Linked DNA regions of Undibacterium sp. 5I1. The protein of the gene in region 1 interacts with the protein of each later gene in a pairwise test. Links are inferred from orthologs where the notes say so. Each region holds a gene or a part of one and is shown in the gene's direction. Other genes may lie near its edges.

What was found.
Region 2: the proteins of RGU72_RS18120 (region 1) and groL interact in binary tests that used the Escherichia coli proteins (3 or more experiments, as listed by UniProt). The link is inferred for Undibacterium sp. 5I1 from one-to-one orthologs.

What each region holds. Positions count from the first base shown.
Region 1 is NZ_JAVIWI010000001.1:4,137,846-4,144,868, forward strand. The notes cover bases 2,137-5,049. They hold RGU72_RS18120 (ABC transporter ATP-binding protein), read left to right. Parts: upstream 2,137-3,132; coding sequence 3,133-3,966; downstream 3,967-5,049. Other genes in these bases: RGU72_RS18115 (putative bifunctional diguanylate cyclase/phosphodiesterase), read left to right, coding at 2,137-2,815; mlaE (lipid asymmetry maintenance ABC transporter permease subunit MlaE), read left to right, coding at 3,963-4,730; mlaD (outer membrane lipid asymmetry maintenance protein MlaD), read left to right, coding at 4,875-5,049. In the rest of the region: RGU72_RS18105 (sensor histidine kinase), read left to right, coding at 1-623; RGU72_RS18110 (response regulator), read left to right, coding at 631-1,071; more of RGU72_RS18115, read left to right, coding at 1,097-2,136; more of mlaD, read left to right, coding at 5,050-5,348; RGU72_RS18135 (VacJ family lipoprotein), read left to right, coding at 5,345-6,121; RGU72_RS18140 (ABC transporter substrate-binding protein), read left to right, coding at 6,232-6,861; RGU72_RS18145 (STAS domain-containing protein), read left to right, coding at 6,944-7,023. UniProt on the Escherichia coli protein: Part of the ABC transporter complex MlaFEDB, which is involved in a phospholipid transport pathway that maintains lipid asymmetry in the outer membrane by retrograde trafficking of phospholipids from the outer membrane to the inner membrane.
Region 2 is NZ_JAVIWI010000001.1:2,394,348-2,401,329, forward strand. Bases 2,660-5,531 are described here. They hold groL (chaperonin GroEL), read left to right. Parts: upstream 2,660-3,206; coding sequence 3,207-4,856; downstream 4,857-5,531. Other genes in these bases: groES (co-chaperone GroES), read left to right, coding at 2,833-3,123; RGU72_RS10635 (carotenoid biosynthesis protein), read left to right, coding at 5,409-5,531. Outside these bases: RGU72_RS10615 ((2Fe-2S)-binding protein), read left to right, coding at 1-108; RGU72_RS10620 (xanthine dehydrogenase family protein molybdopterin-binding subunit), read left to right, coding at 123-2,387; more of RGU72_RS10635, read left to right, coding at 5,532-6,982.

The sequences.
Region 1 (7,023 bases):
TCAATCCAGACACACAACGGCATTTATATTTAATCAGAAGCCGCATTCAGCGCATGGAGATGTTGCTCGATGATTTACTTGCTTATGCGCGCGTCGGGCGGGCAGATGATGAAATCGTGACAGTCGATACCCGCGTATTGGTAAGCGATATTTTTGAATTACTCAAAACTACTAAGGCAATTCGACTAGAAGCAGCAGATGATTTACCTACGGTCCAAACACGAAAAGTCCCCTTGAATTTGGTGCTCCGTAATCTAATCAGTAATGCGATTAAACATCACAACAAGCCGGATGGGCGTATTTTGGTCGGAGCAAAGATGATTGCCGTTAGTATAAATAATGAAGCAAACAATCACCTAAACAACGACGCAAACAAAGGCGTCGCTCATTACATAGAGTTCACCGTCAAAGATGATGGCCCAGGTATTGCGCCCGAGCATCAGCAACGCGTATTTGGCATGTTTCAGACTCTTAAGCCACGCGACGAAGTTGAAGGTAGTGGCATCGGTCTGGCGCTGGTAAAAAAAGCGGTTGAATCGGTTGGTGGGACGGTTGAACTGGTTTCTGACGGGCAGACTGGATGCACATTCCGTTTTCTATGGCCTGTCAATATTACTCAATGAGGTCGCCATGCCAGACAAAGCTAAGCGCTATAAAGACGTCACAATCATGTTGGTTGACGATGATGATGTTGACGTCATGGGTGTTGAGCGCGCCCTCAAAAAACTGAAAATTATCAATCCGGTAGTACGGGCCAGAGATGGTATTGAAGCGCTCGAATTATTACGTATGCCAAATGCCGTTCGTCAACCGTATTTGATTATGCTGGATCTCAATATGCCCAGAATGAACGGGCTGGAGATGTTGGAGGTACTGCGCAATGATCCTTCTCTTTCCAGTGCAGTCGTATTTGTTTTGACCACATCAAAGACGGATGAGGATAAGGTTGCGGCCTACCAAAAGCATGTTGCAGGTTATATCGTCAAAAGTCAGGTCGGCGATGGCTTCTTGCGGGTGATGGAGATGATCGATCATTTCTGGCGGGTGGTCGAACTACCGGTTATGGAGTGAGACAAACAAAACAACAGGTCCAACGATGAATAATTCTTCGCTTCGCTTATTGTTAATTGATGACGATGCACTTGATCGTCAATCCGTGATGCGATCTTTGCGTCAGAGCGCCGTTGTCTGTGAGATCGTTGAGGCAACGAACGCGCAGAGCGGTTTAGCATTTGCTTCAGAGCAGCACTTTGACGCGATTTTGCTAGACTATCGCTTACCTGATCAGGACGGGATTGAGGTTCTTCGACTGCTGAGAAACGGGCCGTTTGAGAGCGTCGTCATCCTGATGCTCAGTGGGGTGGATGACGAACTTATCGCTGAACGTTGTTTGCAGTTAGGAGCGCAGGATTTTTTACTAAAGACCGAGGTTACAGGCAGAGGTTTGATCCGATCAGTACGACAAGCGAGGCAGCGCTATGTTATCGAAAATGAGTTGAAAGAAAGTCGTGAGCAATTACGGCAGTTATCAGAACATGATCAGCTCACAGGCCTGATCAATCGACGGGGATTTGAATTGGCGCTCGAAACCGCAGTAGCCAGGGTGCGGAGAAGTAAGAGTAATCTGGCAGTACTGTTACTCGACCTGGATGATTTCAAAAGTGTGAATGACACATTGGGGCACGAAGCTGGCGACAGATTATTGATCGAAATTGCGCGACGATTGGGAACTGTCGTCAGGGACAGTGATATTTTGTGTCGACTGGGAGGCGATGAGTTCGTCGTGTTGATGACCAATTTTGAGCATGAAGATCAGCCAGCATTGCTCGCCGACCGTATTGTAGTAATGCTGCAATGTCCGATATCAACGGGAGTGACTGAGCAGATTATTACGACGAGTATCGGTATTGCTTTACTCGATGTATCGACAAATAATGGCGATGATTTGCTCAAATTTGCCGATGTGGCGATGTATCAGGCTAAACAAGATGGACGTAATCAAAGTCGATTTTATTCGGCATCATTGCAAGAGACGGTCGAGTTTCGTAGTTTGATGAAAAATGACTTATATAAAGCCTTGGAGAGGGAGGAGTTTCTGGTCTTTTATCAGGCGCAAATTAATTCTGTTGATGGATCATTGGGTGGGATGGAGGCACTGGTACGCTGGCAGCATCCGCGTTTTGGTTTGTTATCACCGATTGCGTTTATGTCAGTCGCAGAAGAGACCGGTTTGATTGTCGATATTGGCAACTGGGTTTTGCGGCAGTCTTGTCAGCAGCTTAAAGAGTGGCAACAGCGATTTCCAGCTAAGTGTAGCAACTTAGTAGTTGCTGTTAATTTGTCGGCAATACAGATTAAGCAGATTGGACTGGCGAAACTTGTATTTGACGTGCTTGCCGAATCTGGCTTGGACGCAGGGAATTTAGAATTAGAAATTACTGAAAGTGCTTTAATCAGAGATCCTAGTTCATCCGTGGCGGTACTGTCTGCTATTGCGGAGCAAGGTATTCATTTCTCTCTGGATGATTTTGGAACCGGTTATTCCTCGCTGGATCATTTGAAGTTATTCCCCGTTACCGTTTTGAAAATTGATAAAGGCTTTATTTCTACAATTGGGGATAGTGCGAAGAGTGAGCGTCTGTTGATGGCGATTATTGCGTTTGCCAAAGCCTTGGAGATGAAAGTTGTCGCTGAAGGAGTCGAGACTAAAGAGCAGGCAGCTTTTTGTATTCGATATGGTTGCGACTTACTGCAGGGATACTATTATTCGCGGCCAATACCAGCAAGCGAGTTTGAAGCAGCATTTTTATTATAAGGATGTACTGCAGTTGCTATACTAATATCTTAAATTCAGTACGATGCTGCCATCAATGCTGTATTTTATAAACAAAATACAAAGACTATTTCAGATTTATTTATATTGCTGACTATAGATTCATTTATTTATTGCCTCTATTAACATAGAAAAATAAATATAAGTTTGTATTCCGTAAATAAATAGTATGAATATTTTATAAAAATAAGTTTCTTTGAGAGATTGTTTATTTTAATATTTTATTGGCAAGTAATTGCGTTCATGCCTAATTTCTAGTTCTGCATTACAATCTCGACTTTGCAAACTAAAACTCATTTGTGACTAATCTCGTCGAAATTCGTGATTTACACTTTGGCTATGGAGATCGCTCGATTTTATCGGGTCTCCAGATGGATTTTCCACGTCGCAAAGTAATCGCAGTAATGGGCGGTTCGGGCTCTGGCAAGACAACCATTTTGCGTCTGATTGGTGGCCAATTGTTGCCGCTACAAGGATCGGTCACCGTGGATGGACAAAATGTTCACACCCTGAATACGAACGATCTATATGTTTTGCGTCGCAAAATGGGTATGTTATTCCAGCACGGTGCCTTGTTCACAGATTTAAGTGTATTTGACAACGTCGCTTTTCCGTTGCGTGAGCATACTGATCTGCCAGACGCGATGCTGCATGATCTGGTACTGATGAAATTGCAGGCAGTCGGTTTGCGCAACGCAGCCCAACTCAAGCCAGCGGAAATCTCAGGTGGTATGGCGCGCCGCGTTGCCTTGGCCAGAGCCGTCGCCTTAGACCCTCAGTTGATTATGTATGACGAGCCTTTTGCCGGATTAGATCCAATTTCTATGGGGGTTACCGCAAACTTAATACGGAACTTGAATGATGCATTAGGGTCTACGTCCATCCTTGTATCGCATGATGTGCATGAATCTTTTGCGATTGCTGACTATGTCTACTTCCTGTCGCAAGGGAAAATCGTTGCACAAGGTTCGCCTGAGGAAATGCGCGCTTCTAACGATCCCTATGTAAAGCAATTTGTTCATGCGGAAACTGATGGTCCTGTGCCTTTCCATTATCCTGGCAAATCGTTGGCAGAGGATCTGGGCATCAAATTGGTGACGCAGGGTCAATCTGCTCAAGGGGATGCAAGATGATTACTCGCCTTGGGCAAGCCGTGCGAGAGATTGCCGCCGACGTTGGTTACGCTGCACGCAGTTTTTTTGCGATTTTGTTTAGTTCATTGGGATTATGGCGCAGACCACGTTTAGTAACAGATCAGATTCATTTTATCGGTAATTATTCCTTAGTAATTATCGCGGTGTCTGGTCTGTTTGTTGGTTTTGTATTGGGCTATCAAGGGTTTTATACCTTGAATCGCTATGGTTCTGAGGAGGCTTTGGGATTATTAGTCGCCTTATCTTTGACGCGTGAGCTTGGACCAGTCGTCACCGCTTTGTTATTTGCTGGCCGCGCCGGTACGTCGTTGACGGCAGAAATTGGCTTGATGAAAGCCGGCGAGCAATTGGCTGCGATGGAGATGATGGCGGTAAATCCAATTCAGCGCGTGCTCGCACCTCGTTTTTTAGCTGGTTTGATTGCGATGCCTGTACTGACTGCAATTTTTAATGCTATGGGTGTCATTGGTGGTTATCTGGTTGGCGTTAAACTTATTGGTGTTGATAATGGAGCTTTCTGGTCGCAAATGCAGGCGGGTGTTGATGTATTTCAGGACATTGGTAACGGTGTCATTAAAAGTATTGTGTTTGGATTCGCCGTCACTTTCGTTGCCTTATTTCAAGGTTACGAGGCCAAGCCTACACCTGAGGGCGTAGCACGTGCAACGACTCGTACGGTAGTAATTTCTTCATTGTTAGTGCTTGCTTTAGATTTTCTGTTGACTGCGTTAATGTTTCAATAGCCGACAATTGGTGCTATTGACTAACAGTTGGCAGCTAATTGGTTTAAGGAATTGTTTGGTAGTGCGAGGACAAAAGGGCTTCGAACGTTTTAGAGAGAATACTCTCCATGTAGGTGAGGTTCCTGAATGAATTGGATGGTGTCTATGCAAAAAAAATCATTGGATTTCTGGGTTGGCTTATTTGTTTTATTGGGGGGCGCTGCTTTGCTGTTTCTGGCATTGAAGGCAGGTAATATGAGTACCTTATCTTTTGATAAGACTTATGATGTCGTTACTCGGTTTGACAATATTGGTGGCTTAAAACCGCGCGCCGCTGTCAAGAGTGCTGGTGTAGTAATTGGTCGCGTCGGGAATATCACATTTGACGATAAAACTTACCAGGCAACGGTAACTTTACAACTCGAAAATAAATATAAATTTCCAAAAGATACGTCAGCCAAAATTTTGACGGCAGGTCTTTTAGGTGAGCAATACATAGGGCTAGAACCAGGCGGTGATACCAATAATTTGGTGGCTGGTGACAGAATTAAAATGACCCAATCCGCTGTTGTACTTGAAAATCTGATTAGTCAGTTCTTGTTCAGTAAGGCAGCAGATGGTAAGGACGAAAAAAAATGAAACCCCAAATAAAAATTACTGGATTAGTCTTGGCTTTGACTTTGATTCTAAGTGGATGTGCAACAAATACCGTCAAAGAGAGTGTCAAAGATACGGTCAAAGAGATTAAAGACACGACGTCCCAGACTCTCACGAAGATTAGTGTGAAAACCAACATTGGTGACAATCCGCGTGATCCACTGGAAGGCTTTAATCGCATCATGTTCAATTTTAATGATGCTATTGATCAGGCAATTTTAAAACCGACAGCGAAGGCATATCGCGCAGTATTACCAAGTTTTGTGCAAACGGGTATTAGCAACTTCTTTGGCAATATTGGCGATGTCTGGACTGCGGTGAATGATCTGCTACAAGGCAAAGTAGCTGAGGGCGTGACTGATGTCATGCGCGTTGCTGTTAACACTACTTTTGGTCTGGGCGGCGTCATTGATATTGGTTCTGCGGCAGGAATGCAAAAACATAGAGAAGATTTCGGTCAGACATTGGGTACTTGGGGTGTTAAATCAGGTCCTTACTTGGTACTCCCGTTATTAGGCCCTTCAACTTTACGTGATGCGGTAGCTACGCCAGTTGATTACAAAGGTGACCTTTGGTCTTATGTTACGCCAGTCAAGGATCGCAATATTGGTACTGTTGTGCGTTTAGTGGATAAACGGGCTTCTGTTCTAGATGCGGGTGCGTTGTTAGAGGAAGCTTCGCTTGATCGCTATGTCTTTTTACGCGATGCTTATCTGCAGCGTCGGGCTGGTCAAATTAAAGCCGAGGATGATTGAATCCAATCCGTCACTTTGTAAGTAAATATAAAGGCGGTCAACCAGACCATAGTCTGGGTAGTTAATAACAACATCATTAATACGCTCTTGAGAGCGGGGAAAGCAAAATCATGAAATTATTTAGACAATTTATCTTGTTTATGTTCGCTAGCTTTGCATTTGTTGGTAGTAGCATGGCGGCAGATGAAGCAGCGGATCAATTGGTAAAGCGTTTGAGCCAGGAAATTATGGATATCGCCAAGAGCGACAAAGATATTCAATCCGGCAATCAAAAGCGCGTATATGACTTAGTCGAAACCAAGGTATTGCCATTCGTTGATTTTCAGCGCATGACTTCGTTGGCTGCAGGTAAAAGCTGGCGCGATGCCACACCAGAACAACAAAAACAGTTGATCAATGAATTCCGTACTTTGTTGGTGTTCACATATTCGGGTGCAATCTCTCAAATCAAAGATCAGCGTTTGGAATTTAAACCTTTCCGTGCTGCTGCTGAAGACATCGACGTTGAAGTCCGTAGTCAGGTAATCCAAAAAAATGGCGAAGCTTTGCAACTCAACTATCGCCTAGAAAAATTGGCGACAGGATGGAAAATCTATGACATCAACGTTTTAGGTGCGTGGTTGGTAGAAACTTACAAAGGTACCTTTACTGCAGAAATTACTAAATCTGGTATCGATGGTTTGATCAAAACTTTGTCTGAGAAAAATAAAAAGTTGGCTGCGGGATCACCAAAGAAATAAGTCTTAAAAGTAAGTTTAATAAATAAGCCAGATAACTAAATTGGCAGTAAAAAATTAGTTAATTCCTGACGGAGTAAGTAATATGTATCAAACAAACCGTGAACTTAGCCTGCAAAATGCCGTGAGCGTGGCGCAGTCCGGTTTGTCTGCGATTTCTCAAGG
Region 2 (6,982 bases), 1.7 Mb from region 1 along the record:
CCGAGCGATGCCGATATTGATGCCGCAATGGCGGGCAATATCTGCCGTTGCGGAACCTATGTCCGTATCCGCGCTGCAATCCATGATGCAGCCACCCACCTTGCCTGAACCAGGAGACGATCATGCATTTTGATATCAGTAATGAATTACCAAAACAATTGCAAGCTATGTTCGAGCAAGAGTCCGGCGCAAACAATGCGATCAGCGCACACGCTGATCTGCCACGTCGCCGCTTTTTAAAAGTTGCCACGATCAGTGGTTTTGCTCTCGGCGTCTATCCGCTCATCGGCAACGCACAAAACAGCCAAGATCCGGCTGCAGCGAAAGCCAGCGGACTGAAAGCAATCGAACAACCAGCGGCGTTTGTCCGGATTGATAAAGATGGTACGACTACGATCACCATCAATCGGCTCGATTTTGGACAAGGTGTGCAGACTGGTTTACCGCTGATACTGGCAGAAGAGCTGGATGCCGACTGGAGCAAAGTCAAGAGTGTGCATGGCGATAGCAACCCCGCTTATGTTGATCCTGTGTTTGGGATTCATTTAACGGGCGGCTCCAGTTCGATCAAAAATTCTTACACACAGTACCGCGAACTAGGCGCGCGGACACGCGCCATGCTGGTCGCTGCAGCAGCGAAGCAATGGAATGTAGATGCCAGCAGTTTAAAAACACAAAACGGCATCGTGATCGGTCCGGGCGGTAAAAAGCTAAGTTACGGTGAACTGGCAGAAGCAGCAATGAGCCAGCCTGTACCAGAAAATGTGACGCTCAAAGATCCGAAGAATTTTCGCCTGATCGGTAAACCTACAGGTCGCCTCGATGCCAGAGCGAAGTCGACCGGTTCGCAACAATACGGGATCGACACCCATCTGCCCGGCATGTTGACAGCGGTGGTTGCCCGTCCTCCAGTATTCGGCGCCAAAATTGCCAGTGTTGACGATACCGCCGCCAAAGCAATGCGCGGCGTGAAGGCCGTTATCCGCATCCCGGTTGATCGCGGCGGCGAAGGTATTGCCGTGATTGCCGATGGCTACTGGTCTGCCAAGCAAGCCCGTGACGCGCTCAAAATCCAATGGGATAACTCAGCTGTTGAAAAAGCAGATAGTGCGCAATTATTGGTGAGCTACAAAGAGCTGTCGAAACAAACTGGTAAGCTGAAATTTAACGACGATATTTCAAGTATGGCGGCAGCGCCTATGAAGATCGATGCTGAATTCGTCTTCCCATTTTTAGCACACACGCCGATGGAGCCACTCAATTGCACCGTCGCGATCAATTGTGATAAAGCGGAACTATGGGTAGGAACACAAATGCCAGGCATAGACGGTCTTGCAGCGTCAAAAGTCTTGGGAATCCCACCGCAAAACCTCAAGGTCAATGTACAAATGGCAGGTGGTGGATTTGGTCGCCGCGCCGTGCCAACCAGCGATTTTGTGGCGGAAGCATGCACAGTTGCCAAAGCCGCCAAGACCGCAGGATTGACCGCGCCGGTTCGCACGTTGTGGAGTCGTGAAGATGATGTCAAAGGCGGTTACTACCGGCCTATGCATGTGCATCGGGCACAAATCGGTTTTGATGCCAAGGGTAAAATCGCCGGTTGGGATCATGTGGTCGTAGGACAATCGATTCTGGCAGGCACACCGTTTGAAGCCATGATGGTCAAAGACGGGATTGACTCCACCGCACTGGAAGGGATGAAAGAGCCATACGAAATTCCTATGCGTCTGTCAGTACATCATCCCAAAGTCAATGTGCCGGTATTGTGGTGGCGCAGCGTCGGCTCTACTCATACCGCTTTCGTGATGGAGACCTTGCTCGACGAGATTGCAACAATGACCAAGCAAGATCCGGTCGCTTATCGTTTAAGCCTGATCGGCGATCAGCATCCGCGTCATAAAGCCGCCTTACAATTAGCCGTCGCTCAGTCGGGCTATGGTAAAAAAACCTTAGCCAAAGGCCATGCCTGGGGCGTTGCCGTGCATGAATCCTTCCAGACGGTCGTGGCCTATGTCGTAGAAGCCTCGGTTAAAGATGGCACACCAACACTACATAGCGTCACAGCAGGCATCCATTGCAATCTTGCCGTTAATCCTAAGAGTATCGAAGCTCAGGTCCAAGGCGGTGCATTGATGGGTTTATCGATGTGCTTGCCGGGTGCGGCGATCACTCTAAAAGATGGCGTGGTGGAACAAAGTAATTTCGGTGATTATGTCGTACCACGAATTACAGAAATGCCAAAAGTCAGCGTCCATATCGTACCAAGTGCAGATGCGCCGACCGGTATGGGGGAACCTGGATTGCCTCCGCTGGCGCCGGCTTTTGCAAATGCGATTGCTAAAGCGACTGGCAAACGCTTACGCGAATTGCCGTTTAAATTAGCGTAATCATCCTGCGGTAATCACAGCATAAATATAATCGGGGTAGCGTAATCGAATAGATTCGCTATCCCGATTTTTTTCATCGTTGTCGATTTTCTTTTTGCACCATGTAGAGTCGCGCTAAACGGATATTTTTGATGACTTTTTGATTCCAAATCAAAATTAAAAGAAAATTCAACATAACTTCATCATCGATAAGCATCTGATTATTAAAGTATTTTTAATATTTCACCTCAATCAGCCTTGAAATAGGTGTCTTCCGCCCATATAATTAGCACTCGTCGGGAGAGAGTGCTAACAATCTCTGGCCTGTACTTATTTTTGTAGCAACTATTATTTAAATATCATCTTTGTCCGTGAGACACCGGCAACGTTGCAGAGCATCGCAGCACAGTGTCTTACATTATTTTGTAAAACCATTGCTATTTTTAGCTAATCACAAGGAGTTTGTATGAACCTTCGTCCCCTGCACGACCGCATTATCGTCAAGCGTCTGGATCAAGAAACAAAAACAGCATCTGGCATCGTATTGCCTGACGCGGCGGCTGAAAAACCAGATCAAGGTGAAGTTTTGGCGGTTGGTAACGGCAAACAACTCGACGACGGCAAAGTACGTCCATTAGAAGTCAAAGTGGGCGACCGCGTCCTGTTTGGCAAATATTCTGGTCAAGCAGTTAAAGTTGACGGCAATGAAGTTCTGGTAATGCGCGAAGAAGACGTTTTCGCAGTCGTTCAGAAGTAATTCATTTTTTGTGATTCAGTCTGTTATTTACGATGTAATGCAGGCTGAAAACAATATTCCATTCAAGATTCTGGAGATTTAACATGGCAGCTAAACAAGTAATTTTCGGCGATGATGCACGCGCTAAGATCGTCAATGGCGTTAACATCCTCGCTAACGCAGTTAAAGTAACACTGGGCCCTAAAGGTCGTAACGTTGTCCTGGAACGCTCTTTCGGCGCACCTACAGTGACTAAAGATGGTGTTTCAGTCGCTAAAGAAATCGAACTCAAAGACAGATTAGAAAACATGGGCGCGCAGCTCGTGAAAGAAGTTGCTTCACGCACTTCTGACAACGCTGGTGACGGTACAACAACAGCAACTGTATTGGCACAAGCGATTGTTCGCGAAGGTTTCAAATACGTCGCTGCTGGTTTCAACCCAACTGATCTGAAGCGCGGTATCGACAAAGCGGTTACAGCCATCGTTGCTGAAATCAAAGTGTTGTCCAAGCCAACTACAACCAACAAAGAAATCGCTCAAGTTGGTTCGATCTCTGCTAACTCCGATGCAAACATCGGCGACATCATTGCAAAAGCAATGGACAAAGTCGGCAAAGAAGGCGTGATCACTGTTGAAGATGGCAAATCTTTGGACAATGAGCTGGACATCGTTGAAGGTATGCAGTTTGACCGTGGCTACCTGTCACCGTACTTCATCAACAACCCAGAAAAACAATCCGTGATTCTGGAAAATCCGTTCATCCTGTTGTTCGACAAAAAAATCTCGAACATCCGCGATCTGCTCCCGATCTTGGAACAAGTCGCTAAATCCGGTCGTCCATTGCTGATCATCGCAGAAGACGTCGATGGCGAAGCATTGGCCACTCTGGTTGTCAACAACATCCGTGGCATCCTGAAAACTGCTGCAGTTAAAGCGCCAGGTTTTGGTGATCGTCGTAAAGCGATGTTGGAAGATATTGCTATCCTGACTGGCGGCCAAGTGATTGCCGAAGAAGTTGGTCTGACATTAGAAAAAGCGACTTTGGCTGATCTGGGTCAAGCTAAACGTATCGAAATCGGCAAAGAAAACACCACCGTGATTGATGGTGCTGGTCAAGCTGTTGGTATCGAAGCACGTGTAAAACAAATCCGCGCGCAAATCGAAGAAGCAACTTCTGACTACGACCGTGAAAAACTGCAAGAACGCGTTGCCAAGTTGGCAGGCGGCGTTGCTGTGATCAAGGTTGGCGCTGCAACTGAAGTTGAAATGAAAGAGAAAAAAGCCCGCGTTGAAGATGCTCTGCACGCGACTCGCGCAGCGGTAGAAGAAGGCGTTGTTCCTGGCGGTGGTGTTGCTCTGTTGCGCGCACGTCAAGCTGCTGGCGTCATCAAAGGTGACAATCCAGATCAAGAAGCCGGTATCAAACTGGTGTTGAAAGCGATCGAAGCGCCATTGCGTGAAATCGTTGCTAACGCCGGTGGCGAGCCAAGCGTTGTTGTCAACGCCATCATCAACGGCACAGGTAACTTCGGTTTCAACGCTGCTAACGATACTTATGGCGACATGATTGAAATGGGTATTCTGGATCCAGCAAAAGTAACACGCTCTGCTTTGCAAAATGCAGCGTCTGTTGCTGGCCTGATCTTGACAACTGATGCTTTGGTTGCCGAATTACCAGATGACAAATCTGGCGGCATGGGCGGCGGCATGGGCGGTATGGGCGGCATGGGTGGTATGGACGGCATGATGTAATTCCGCAAGGAATAACATCGCTGAACGTGGCGTGCAATACGCCACATCAGTTAAGCAAAAGCTAAGCAAAAAAGCTTCACAGTGAAAACTGTGGAGCTTTTTTTATTTTGTAAGATTAACTGTGTACAGAGTTGGAGGATGGTACGAAGCCATACAACAGCAACCTAATAATAAATATACTCATAGTAGGTATATTTAAATTGTCCATATAATCATTGGACAATAAGCATATTTTTTATAAATTAATGGGGAGTATATTTATTTTAGGATATTCCATACCGTGCCAGGCAAATCGAAAGAGGATAAAACTATTTAGGCAAAACAACCCATCTATGTAAATACAACGTCAATCTGTTGAAAATAAATAATGTTCTTAGAGCAATATTCTTAACAGAGAAATTTATACTTGTACAACGTAAGATTTCTCTAATGCATTCTCATCCGTGTTCAGATGTAGGGCTTAAGCAAAGTTGCTAACCGAGTGACGCAAAAGCAGTTTGCTACAAGTCCTGACATTATTTCAATACCGACTTAAAAGACCATAAAGCCATCATGAAATTACTGTCAGCACATCTACCCGCTATTAGTTACTTTCTATTCGCAGGTTTTTTAATTGCTACCGCTTTACGCACCCACAACGACACTACGATTGCGATTGTTTGTAGCTCTGTTCTCATGTTTGCAATATGTTGGGCCAATGCCATCCATTTGCTTGGTGGCAAAGCAGCACTCAAGTTTGTCGCGATTGCCCTAAGTTTTGGCTGGTTTGCCGAGCAAATGGGGGCATCACATGGCTGGTTTTTTGGTAGCTACACCTACACCGAGGTGCTGGGCTGGCGCTTAGGTGATGTGCCGATGGTGATCCCGCTAATGTGGTTTGCGCTAACCTACTCTTGCTATGTGATCAGCAACCTGATTGTCTGGCGTACACCGCTGGACACTTCCTCCGCTTCCGGCAATATATTGTTCATGTCGTTTTTAGCAGCGATGCTGGTGACTGCATTTGATCTGGGCGCAGACCCGTATATGGTATTCGTACTCAAAGCCTGGATCATGACCAAAACTGATGGCTGGTGGTTTGGCGAAACCATTCAGGGATTTTTTGGCTGGGTCTTTGTATCGTCGATGATTTTACTGACCTTCCGCCTGTCCACCCGGGATGCGATTAAAAAACCCGGTGTGGCGTTTAGCAAACAAGAGGCACTGTTGCCGATGGGTTTATACGCCAGTGGGATGATCTTCCAGTTATTGCTAGGCTACCCTGTAGAAATCCGTAGCATGACCGTGTTTGTAATGGGCATACCTTTGCTGTGCGCCTTTGCTGGCTGGTGGCAATGGACGATAGAACCAGTGCCGCCGTCGGAAAGTAAAGTCAGCGATGAAGAATTAGACCAAGCCCAATATCAGGCTGACCCCTTAGCAGACAATACCATTGCCGCGATTCTCGGCCCTTGGGATGTGGCCACAGAAATCGATTTTTTGCGGGTACATGCCATGCACTGGCAAAAAATTGGCATCATCAATCAACAATTTGAGCAATGGCAATCCAACGCCGCCATCTATCACTGGACACCTGCCAACCCAGCCACGCCTGCCGATATCAGCGCCAACTTACAAAGCTATCTGCACGAAGGGCGTGCGCTACCACCATGGGCAGATCTGGCGCAAATACATCGTGCCGAGACCTTGTTTATCGACTACGGCATGTTGTCGTGCTCTTTGCTTTTTTGCTCTAGCCTACCGCAATGCTATGTCATACCCGACCTGTCGGCGGTGTTGCATATCGCAGGACAATTAGAGAAACACACTGAGTACCGGGTACGCTCCACTGCGGCGATGATCTTCCCTGTCATGTTGGCGGGTGGGTTGACCAAACCAGACGGCAGCGGCGTCGCACAGATCCTTAAAGTACGCCTGATTCACGCCACCATACGTAACTTGATTTTGCATGGCAATCCCGCCGATCTGGTGCTGGCGTTGGGCAATCATCAAAATCAAAATGATGCCGGCGTCATACCGCCACTAGCCGCGGGCGCATTGCCAGAGACCTCCAACAATATGTACCAGGCACTGTTCTCGCATGGCTGGAAGTTAGGCGAAGACGGTCTGCCTTGTAATCAGGAAGA